Regions from separate parts of the Shewanella sp. FeAMO genome, predicted to be linked through region 1. Evidence: predicted binding sites of a transcription regulator. Region 1 holds the regulator's gene; the other holds the start of a gene.
The links. The regulator MetJ, encoded in region 1, represses methionine synthesis genes. The targets are predictions, from matches to a motif close to TAGACGTCTAGACGTCTA.
Positions count from the first base shown of each region.

Region 2: the regulator MetJ is predicted to act here: its motif matches at 1,374-1,391, upstream of metK (methionine adenosyltransferase).

Region 1 is NZ_CM132201.1:4,266,376-4,271,595, reverse strand. Features, by position in the region: partial or broken gene ACWAU4_RS19140 (molybdopterin dinucleotide binding domain-containing protein) at 1-298, shown strand, start outside; gene ACWAU4_RS19135 (4Fe-4S dicluster domain-containing protein) at 311-883, shown strand; gene nrfD (NrfD/PsrC family molybdoenzyme membrane anchor subunit) at 880-1,824, shown strand; gene ACWAU4_RS19125 (conjugal transfer protein TraF) at 1,976-3,169, shown strand; gene ACWAU4_RS19120 (sulfite exporter TauE/SafE family protein) at 3,172-3,915, opposite strand; gene metJ (met regulon transcriptional regulator MetJ) at 3,992-4,306, opposite strand; gene metB (cystathionine gamma-synthase) at 4,522-5,220, shown strand, end outside.
Region 2 is NZ_CM132201.1:1,044,987-1,050,206, reverse strand. Features, by position in the region: gene tkt (transketolase) at 1-989, opposite strand, end outside; gene metK (methionine adenosyltransferase) at 1,435-2,586, shown strand; gene ACWAU4_RS04670 (hypothetical protein) at 2,648-2,977, opposite strand; gene ACWAU4_RS04665 (GNAT family N-acetyltransferase) at 3,003-3,539, opposite strand; gene ACWAU4_RS04660 (deoxycytidine triphosphate deaminase) at 3,669-4,616, shown strand; gene ACWAU4_RS04655 (GGDEF domain-containing protein) at 4,746-5,220, shown strand, end outside.

The DNA.
Region 1 (5,220 bases):
CCTGATGTCCGACAACGCCGTCTGGATCCACCCGGACACCGCCGCCAAGCATGGCATTGAGAATGGGGATGCCATTCGCCTCACTTCCAGTGTCGGCAGTGAAGAGGGCCATGCGCTGGTGACCAAGGGCATACGTCCCGACACTGTTTTCGCCTACATGGGCTTTGGCTCCAAGAACAAGGAGCTGGCACGGGCGACCGGCAAGGGCGTGCACTGCGGCAACCTGCTGCCCAACGTGACTGCACCTGTGTGCGGTATGAACGTACACACCACAGGTGTGAAGCTGGAAAAGGCATAAGGGGAGGCGAAGATGACTAAAAGATATGTGATGGTGCACGACGAGAATAAGTGCATCGGCTGTCAGGCCTGTAACGTCGCCTGCCGCAGCGAAAACGGTGTACCTGAGAGCGTAACTCGCCTGCAGGTACGGGTAGAAGGTCCATTCGGGGATGCGCCGCATCTGCACTTCAAGTATCACAGGGTGTCCTGTCAGCAGTGTGAACATGCCCCTTGCGTCAAGGTCTGCCCTACCGGAGCGGCCTATGTGGGTGAGGATGGCATAGTCTCCATCAAGGCGGAAAAGTGTGTCGGTTGTATGTACTGTGTGGCAGCTTGCCCCTACAAAGTGCGCTTTATGAACCCGGAAACCAAGGTGGCCGACAAGTGCAACTTCTGTAAGGACACCCGACTGGCGCGCGGCGAACAACCCGCTTGTGTGACAGTATGTCCCACAGACGCCCTGGTGTTCGGTGATGCCAACGAGGCCGGCAGCGAGGTGGCGACTCTGCTCAACACCCGCGTGACTTATCAGGACAAGACCCATCTGGGAACCAAACCCAGAATCTACCGTATTCCTGTCAAGAGAGGGGGGATCCAATCATGAACAATACTTGGGGCGATATGACGCAATACGACCCTGTCACCTGGCACTGGGTCATAGCCGTTTACCTCTTCTTGGCGGGGTTGTCGGCGGGTAGTCTGTTGATTGGGATCGGGCTGCGTTGGGTGCAAAACAAGACAGAGGGTGACAGCGGCATTCTCAAGGCCGCGGCCTTGATTGCGCCCGTGGCCATCTGTCTGGGGATGCTGTGTCTGGTGTTTGACCTGACCAAGCCATTCCACTTCTGGCTGATCCTGATCAACTATAACCTGACCTCTGTAATGTCCATCGGGGTGTTGGCGCTGTTGGTATACATTCCGCTGACCTTTGCCTATGCGCTGGTCGTGCTGAAAGATGATCTCGGCAACTGGGGCCTGGGTTTCCTCAAGGGGATTGCGGAATCACTGACTGGCCTGCGCAAGACCATGGAAGTGCTGCTGTTCGTGCTGGCAATTGTAGTGGGTGCCTATACCGGCTTCCTGATCTCCGCCATGAACGCCTACCCCATGCTGAACACTGCCGTCTTACCGGCACTGTTCCTGGTGTCCGGCTTGTCGGCAGGTGCGGCTGCCAACGCGGTAGTAGCGCTGCTGCTGTTCAAGACAGACAAGCACTGCTCACAGCTGGGACGGATGCACGGTTTGGAATTGCCGGTAATGGCGGCAGAAATCCTGTTCCTGTTTATGCTGTTCTGCGCGCTCTACTTCAAGGGTGGCGCTGCTGCCGCCGCGTTGGCATCACTGACAAGCGGTGTCTGGGCCAGCGTGTTCTGGATTGGGGTTGTGGGTATAGGTTTTGGTATCCCGCTGCTTTCCATGCTGTTGCTGCCGGCGAGTACCCGTCACACCAAGGGAGCCATGCTGGCGGTAGCCTGCTGCAGCCTGACCGGGGTGCTGGCACTTAGACACTTTATTCTCTATGCAGGTCAGAGCTATCTTGGTTAACAAGCACTTCTGAACCTGTTTGAGCCTCAGCCCGTATCATTTGGTACGGGCTTTTTTGTGTTTGATGCCATAGTTTCATCGAGATTTGGACTATCTTTAACCCAGGTAACCGGTTGCGCCAGGTTACAGATAAAAGCAAGAGGGTGATGAGATGAAACTGAGTCTTTTGACACTGCTTATGACGGGGTTTGCCAGCACGCTGGCACTGGCAGGTCAGGATGTTTATGAGGCCCGCTCAGATGCCATGGGCGGGGTTGCCGTGGCAGCCGGTAATCGTGAGGCGGCGGCCTTTTCCAATCCGGCACTGCTGGCTTTGCCTTCGCGCCGCAGCAATGACTTCAGTTTACTCATTCCAACCATCGGCGCCGATGGCGCCGATAAAGATCAGATGATCGATAAGTTTGATGCCCTGCAGGATAACTATGACGCCCTGGTTAATGCCATAGACGCCGCCGACACAGCGGCTATCGATGACTACCGAAAGCGCCTCAGTGGTGACTTGAAATCGCTGCAGGGCAATAGCGCTTACGTCAGTGCCGGTATCAATATGGCTTTGGTCATGCCCTCGGATGGTTTTAATTATGCCTTTGTATTCAAGAGTTATCTCGATGCCTTGGGAATAGCCGAAATCGCCGCCGCGGATATTGATGCCCTGGATAATCTGGACCCCAATAATCCGCCGGAAATCCAAGATTTGACCTCCCAGGGGCGAGTGGTGGCCGGGGCGGTTTCCGAGCTCGGGGTTGCCGTGAGCTATCCGCTATCTATCGTCAATATGCCGGTGACAGTGGGAGTTACCCCCAAGCTGCAACGGTTGGACAGTTTTAACTATGCCGTCAGCGCCAACAACTTCGATGCCGATGACTTCAACGATGATGATTATCGAAGCGATGACACAGGCTTTAACCTGGATATCGGTCTGGCATTCCAGCCATTGGATGGTTTGGTTATCGGTGTCAGTGGTCGCAACCTCATCAAGCGGGACTTAAGCAGCATAGAGGCCGGCGGCGTGCAGCTTACCTATCAGGTGAAACCTATGGTTACCGCAGGGGTGGCCTATGACTGGGCGGCCTTTTCGCTCAGCAGCGACTTGGATCTTACCGACAACGACAAGTTTGCCGAGCTTGAGGGCAGCCGCTATTGGCGTTTAGGCGGTGAATACCGGCCTGCTGACTGGGTTGCTTTACGGCTCGGTTATCGCCAGGATCTCAATGATCACACCGCCGATCTTTATTCACTCGGGACAGGGTTCGCCATAGGCAACAGTTTCCGGCTGGATCTCACCGGCATGTTTGGCAGCGATGACGCCATAGGCGGCGTACTGCAAACCAGCTATCACTTCTAAAATTAACCGTTGATGAGCGCCAGGCTTGATTTGATGGTCAGCAACAGGGCGCTCAACGCGCACAGCGCCAGCGTCAGGACTCGGGTCTTCTCTTTATCCACCCGGCCCACCAAGCGGCCAGCCACCAGAAAACCGAGAAATACCGAAGGCAGCAGCAACAGCGAAAGCCATAGGTGCCTCAGGGTCAAGAGGCCAAAACAGCCGAGAATAATCAAGGCTATCAATGAGCTGAAGATGAAGAAGGCCGACAGCGCTGCGCGGAACTGACTGGCATCCTTACCCGCCAGCAGTAGGGCCATCGGCGGTCCGCCTATGGCGGCCACGGTACCGAAGATCCCGGAAAATATCCCGGCGATAAACAGGCTGAGGCGGTTGATCTTGATGCTGTACTTTCTAAGGCTGAGGAATACGGCTACGGCCACAATCAGGGCTATGGTCAAGCCCAGAATAGGCTGCGGCGCCAGCAACAGCAGGGTGGCGCCAATCAGGCCGCCGGGGAGCCTCCCCAACAAGGCATATTGCAGGCCGTTGAATTCCAGGTGGCCACGCTCGCGTACCAGTGTCAGCAGGGCGATGGAAAACCCCATGGCGATAACAGGGGCAGGAACCAGTTCCGGATCGACGATATACAGCAAAGGTGTGGCTACCACGGCCAAGCCAAAGCCTATCAACGACTGGGTCAGGGCGCCGGTAAATATGATCATGGACGCCAGTAGCAGGGTGACGGGATCTATCAGTGACAACATTCGCAAGCCCCAAAAAAGACAAGGATCGCACCGCGATCCTTGTTCAACTATAAGGTAATTCTGAGGGACAACACACTTACTCCATGTCTTCCCATTCTATGCCCATGGCATCCATCATGCGCTTGGCCTCTTCCGGGATGCTGTCGGGTTTGTCTTTGGACAAATCCCCATCGTTGGGCAGTGGCTGGCCGGTATAGGCATGCAGGAAGGCTTCGCACAGCAGTTCGCTGTTTGTGGCGTGCCGCAGGTTGTTTACCTGGCGCCGGGTGCGCTCATCGGTCAATACTTTCAGCACCTTCAACGGAATAGAGACAGTGATTTTTTTCACTTGCTCGTTCTTCTTGCCGTGTTCGGCATAAGGGCTGATGTATTCGCCATTCCATTCAGTCATTGATTCACCTGTGATCTCACTAATTCGCAGCAGATTTTAAACCCTTACAGGATACAGTCAAATGATTGCCTGCAAAATCTGTGCAATATGAACAGAAATCCATACATTTGGACGTCCAAACGTCTTGATGCCTATTGACGGCTGGATGGTCATTGGTTAGATTTAGACGTCCAGACATCTTTATGGTGTCGAACCTCAGCATTCAGGAGTCGATTATGACAGAGCGGCGATTAGCAACCACAGCGGTCCGGCAGGGCATCGAATCAGACAGCCAGCACGGGGCCGTGGTGCCACCCATCTATCTGTCGACCAACTATGCCTTTGATGGCCACACTCAGCCAAGAGCCTTTGATTACAGCCGCTCGGGTAATCCTACCCGCTCCATTTTGGGGGATGCCTTGGGGGAGCTGGAGCAGGGCTGCAGTGCGGCAATCACAGCGACCGGTATGGCGGCCATTACTCTGGTGGTCAACCTGCTGGGGCCGGATGACCTCTTGTTGGTGCCCCATGACTGTTATGGCGGTAGCTATAGGCTGTTCACCAATCTGGCTGCCAAGGGCCAGTTTCGCTTGCAGGTTTTGGATCAAACCGACCCGCAAGCACTCGCCGCTGCCATGGCGCAAAAGCCGCGCATGGTGTGGCTCGAGACTCCGTCCAATCCGCTGCTGCGGGTAGTGGATATTGCCGCTATTGCCGAGGCGGCCCACCAGCAGGGCGCATTGGTGGTGGTCGACAACACTTTTTTATCGCCGGCGCTGCAACAGCCTTTACTGTTGGGGGCCGACATAGTGGTGCACTCGACCACTAAATACATCAATGGCCACAGCGATGTGGTGGGCGGCGCCGTGATTGCCAAAGATCCTGAACTGGCAGAGCAGCTGCACTGGTGGTCCAACACGCTCGGGCTGAGCGGT
Region 2 (5,220 bases), 1.8 Mb from region 1:
CCGTTGAGGCGACGCTTGAGCTCGGCGGCCAGCGCGGGGTGAGCGGCTTCATAGGCGGCGAACTTGTCGTTCCAACTGCTTTCGGCGGCCTTACCGGCTTCCTTGGCATCCCAGGCGGCATAGATTTCAGATGGGATCACGAATGGGTCGTGCTTCCAGCCCAGGAATTCACGGGCGGCGGCGATTTCAGCATCACCCAGCGGCGCACCGTGGCAGTCGTGAGAACCGGACTTGTTGGGAGAACCGTAACCTATGATGGTCTTGCAGCAGATCAGCGATGGACGCGGATCGGCCTTGGCGGCTTCGATGGCAGCGTTGATAGCTTGCGGATCGTGACCGTCGACACCGGCGACCACATGCCAGCCGTAGGCTTCAAAGCGCTTGGGGGTATCATCACTGAACCAGCCTTCAACATGACCGTCGATGGAGATACCGTTGTCATCCCAGAAGGCGATCAGTTTGCCAAGACCCAGAGTGCCGGCCAGAGAGCAGGCTTCGTGGGAGATACCTTCCATCAGACAGCCGTCACCCATGAAGACATAAGTATGGTGATCGACAATATCGTGACCGTCACGGTTAAACTGAGCCGCCAGAGTCTTTTCCGCAATAGCCATACCTACGGCATTGGTGATGCCTTGGCCCAGAGGCCCTGTGGTGGTTTCGATGCCGGGAGCATAACCATATTCAGGGTGGCCCGGAGTACGTGAGTGCAGTTGACGGAACTGCTTGAGATCTTCAATGCCCAGATCATAACCCGCCAGATGCAGCAGTGAGTAATGCAGCATGGAACCATGGCCGTTTGACAGCACAAAGCGGTCGCGGTCAGCCCATTGAGGGTTCACAGGGTTGTGCTTGAGGTGATCCCGCCACAGGACTTCGGCGATATCTGCCATCCCCATGGGAGCACCGGGGTGGCCGGAATTGGCCTTTTGGACAGCGTCCATACTTAAAACACGGATAGCGTTAGCGAGTTCTTTACGGGAAGACATGCTCTCTCCTGCTTGATCTTAGAGGTCTTGGGCAAAATGGAGCCATATTTTCCCCTACCGGGCAGAAGGACGCAAATAAAATTCGCCCACCCACGGCGCCAAAAGCAGCCCAGGCTTTGCTTTGTGTTTACATTTGCGCCTCATTTGCGAAACCTGCCGCTCACAAAGCTGTCAACTTGCCTGTCCGCTGATCGCTTTCAACGCAAATGCCAAGGCTGAATTGCCAGAGGAAAAGTCTAGATTCAGATACAGATGAATCTGATAAATTTCAGCAAAATAGCTGAAAATAGTAAAAAAAGATTTGAGTCATTTGAGCCGATTCCTGCGCCATGGCGCACAAATATTTGCGACAAGGGGTGTCATCCAAGTCGAATTCTACTAAAATGGCCGTCTAGATGTAGATGCTTCTACACGTTTGAATTCCACAGACGAGATTTTCCGAATTATGGCAAAACACTTGTTTACCTCTGAGTCGGTCTCAGAAGGACATCCAGATAAAATCGCCGATCAGATTTCTGATGCGGTACTCGACGCGATTCTGGCTCAGGATCCCAAGGCCCGTGTAGCCTGTGAAACCCTGGTCAAGACAGGTATGGTACTGGTAGCCGGTGAAGTCACCACCTCTGCCTGGGTCGATATTGAAGAACTGACCCGTAAAACCGTTCGCGAAATAGGTTATACCCACTCAGATATGGGCTTCGATGCCGACAGCTGTGCGGTACTGAACGCCATCGGTAAGCAGTCCCCCGATATCAACCAGGGTGTAGACCGTGCCGATCCCAAAGAACAGGGTGCCGGTGACCAGGGTCTGATGTTCGGTTACGCCAGCAATGAGACTGACGTGCTGATGCCAGCTCCTATCACTTATGCTCACCAGTTGGTTAAGCGCCAGTCAGAAGTACGCAAGAGCGGCGCTCTGCCTTGGCTGCGTCCCGACGCCAAGTCTCAGGTGACTTTCGCCTACGAAGACAACAAGATTGTCGGTATCGATGCCGTGGTACTTTCTACCCAGCATTGCGACAGCGTCAGTCAGGCGGATCTGGTGGAAGGCGTGATGGAAACCATCATCAAGCCGGTATTGCCTGCCCAGTGGCTGAACAAGGACACCAAGTACTTCATCAACCCAACCGGCCGTTTCGTTATCGGTGGTCCTATGGGTGACTGTGGTTTGACCGGTCGCAAGATCATCGTTGATACCTACGGCGGCATGGCCCGTCACGGTGGTGGCGCCTTCTCAGGTAAAGACCCATCCAAGGTTGACCGTAGCGCCGCTTACGCTGCCCGTTACGTTGCCAAGAACATAGTGGCTGCCGGTCTGGCGGATCGCTGTGAAATCCAGGTGTCTTACGCCATTGGTGTGGCCGAACCGACTTCCATCAGTGTGGAAACCTTCGGTACCGGCAAAGTCTCGCAAGAGCTGCTGATCCAATTGGTTCGTCAGCACTTCGATCTGCGCCCATACGGCCTGACCGAGATGCTGGATCTGGCGCGTCCCATCTATCAAGGCACCGCCGCTTACGGTCACTTCGGCCGTGATGAGTTCCCATGGGAGCAAACCAACAAGGCTGAAGCCCTGCGCGCCGACGCAGGTCTGTAATAGACTCAGCTTGCAAAAAAACCGCCTCAGGGCGGTTTTTTTATATCTGTCGAACTGACACTCAGTAGCAGTGATCGAAATGGGCCGTTTCCATACAGAGGTAACCCAACTGCTCGGCCGATAGCGGCGTGATATCCAACACTTTCATTGGAGTGAATTCGGTATCGGTCAACAGACGGATCTGCACCTGATAACTGTTGCTGCGCCCACAGTCGAAACAGACGCCCAAGGCTTGCAGCAGATAATGCGGCTTGCCATCGATTTGGGCTTCAAAGGCCTTTACCTGTTCGCCCTGCAGTGCCAAAACAGACACCAGGTATCTGACATTATCCCAGGCAGATAGCCTTAGCGACTCACAGGCTTGCAGTAGGGTTTCTGGCGTGTTTTGCATCTTGCTCTCCCCGTCAAAGCGGCTGTTAGCCCAGCAGCAGATAAAAATCCCTGCCGCAAAGGGTGACAAAGTCCAGGGTGCGCATGCGGCCATCCCTGCTATGGGCACGTATAGACGCCTCGTTGTCCTCGGCGATCAGTGCCAGCCAAGGCGCACTCATGTTGGCTCTGGCGGCGCCGTAAAGCTTATCAAACACGCCCTTGCCACGATAATCAGGATGCACCCAAACCGGACCGTAATGCAGAGTCTGTTGCCAGTTCAGCCCCAGGTCAAAGCGATTCTGGGCCAGTTGCCGACAGAGGGCCTGACACAAAGGCGAATGCTTGAGTTTATCCCAACTGCCGGTTATCAGATAACCGGCTACCTTAGTCGCGTCCAACGCCAGCCACACATGACCGGCCGCCACCAGAGGTTCAAGCTCCTTGGCCGAAAAGCCCTGCCCTTGCATGCCCTGTGTACGCTCTCTGGCACTCAATTCATCCTGGCCGAAGCGCTGCTCCAGGCTGGCTATCGTCTCAACATCGGCCGCCTCGGCCTGGCGGTATTGCATGGTTTCCGGCATCAAAAAAGCTCAGCAATAAAAGAAGCCGCATTATAGCCAAAGCCTGTTGCAGCCGCACTCGATTTGCGAAATTCCCATACTGCTTCCACACTTAAAGTTGAACTTAAGCCACTCGACTCAGGAAGAGATATGCTCCCGGATACCATAGACCCAGGCAAGAGCCTATTGGAAAATGAAAGCCACAGACTCAACCTTATTCGCTGGATGCATCAATGTGAGCTAATGAAACGTTACTACCAGGCCGACAAAGTCTTTGTGCTGCAAAAGACAGATCAGGGATTCGAAGTCATTGTCAGCGCCGCCGATGCCAGCCACAGGTTCCCGCCCGGCAAGGTATTCTCTGCCGATGAAAGTGTATTCCAGCGTATGGTCGATAGCCCACCCGAGGGCGTTAATCTGGATCTCACCCGTTCCACCAATGATGACAACCCAAAAGAGTTCAGCAATGTCCTGGGGATTCTATCCCGGCCAGTGCTCTGGCCCGACGGCTCGGTATTCGGTTGCCTGTGTGTCATCAATGCCCATGCCAACGAACAGCAACACATAAGCCCTTATATGCTGGAGCCGTTCCAAATTCTGCTGCAGCAAGACTTGGCGCTCTTATGCCAGAGTCACAGAATTGAGTCGCTGTCCATGCGCGACCGGGAAACCGGCATGCTCAACCACTACGGCTTTATCATGATGGCACCCAGGCAACTCAATCTCGGCCGCCGCTTCGGTGCTCATTCAGGCATTATTTTTTTCGAGTTGATACCCGGGATGAATATGGATGCCGAAACGCTGGCACGTCACCATAGAGAACTCGGCAACCTGATCCTCAATACCATAAGAACCGCAGATATCGCTGCCCACTATAACGACAGCCAATATGTCCTGCTGGTGTTTGTCGATCTGGAGCGGGATCTAGAGCATATCATCAAACGCCTTGAGCGGCAGATGAGCCAGTTTTCGGCCCCATTACAACTGGACTCCAGCAGTTGCTTTTTCAGCCCTGACTCTGCCGCCAAGCTGGCGCCTATGCTGGAAAGTGCCAGGGCGGGACTCAAGTCATCCAAACAGCAAAAGAAAGAAGCATGAGCCCCTTGATTCAAAGCACAGAAGAGACGTTAAAAAGACCCAGATCCAATAACCGAATTTTTTCATTTTATTAACGCACGCAGTTGGGTATTCTGAGGCAATCCTTGCCATCACAAATACTATAACTATATGCATGCGCAACTGACGGAAAGAACCAGCAGCTTAAGAGACCATCCCAACGACCCTTTGCAGCTCGACCATTGGCAGAGTCGCTTGGTTACTGTCAGAGAGATGTTTCACGCCCAAACTGTGCTGTTACTGCAACATATGCCAGATACCAAGCTGCAGGTCCTGAGCCACAGCCCGGCGGCTGAAATCCCAACTGAATTTGAAGGTATCGCCTCCCTGCTGCAACACTTTGCAGCTAACCCGGCGGAGACCATCAAGTACCCACTTCATTGGTCCGATGGCAAGCTGTTTGGCGAATTACTGATCCTCAATGGCAAACCCAAGGTGGCATTAGAGCAGTTGCAGTCTTTGCTCGAGCCTATGCTGGCGCTGCTCAAGGCCGAGCTTGGACAGTTGCAACTGATGGAGCAGCTGGAGTCTCTATCTCTGCAGGATGAACTCACCTGTATGCTCAACCCCAGAGGCTTTAATCTGT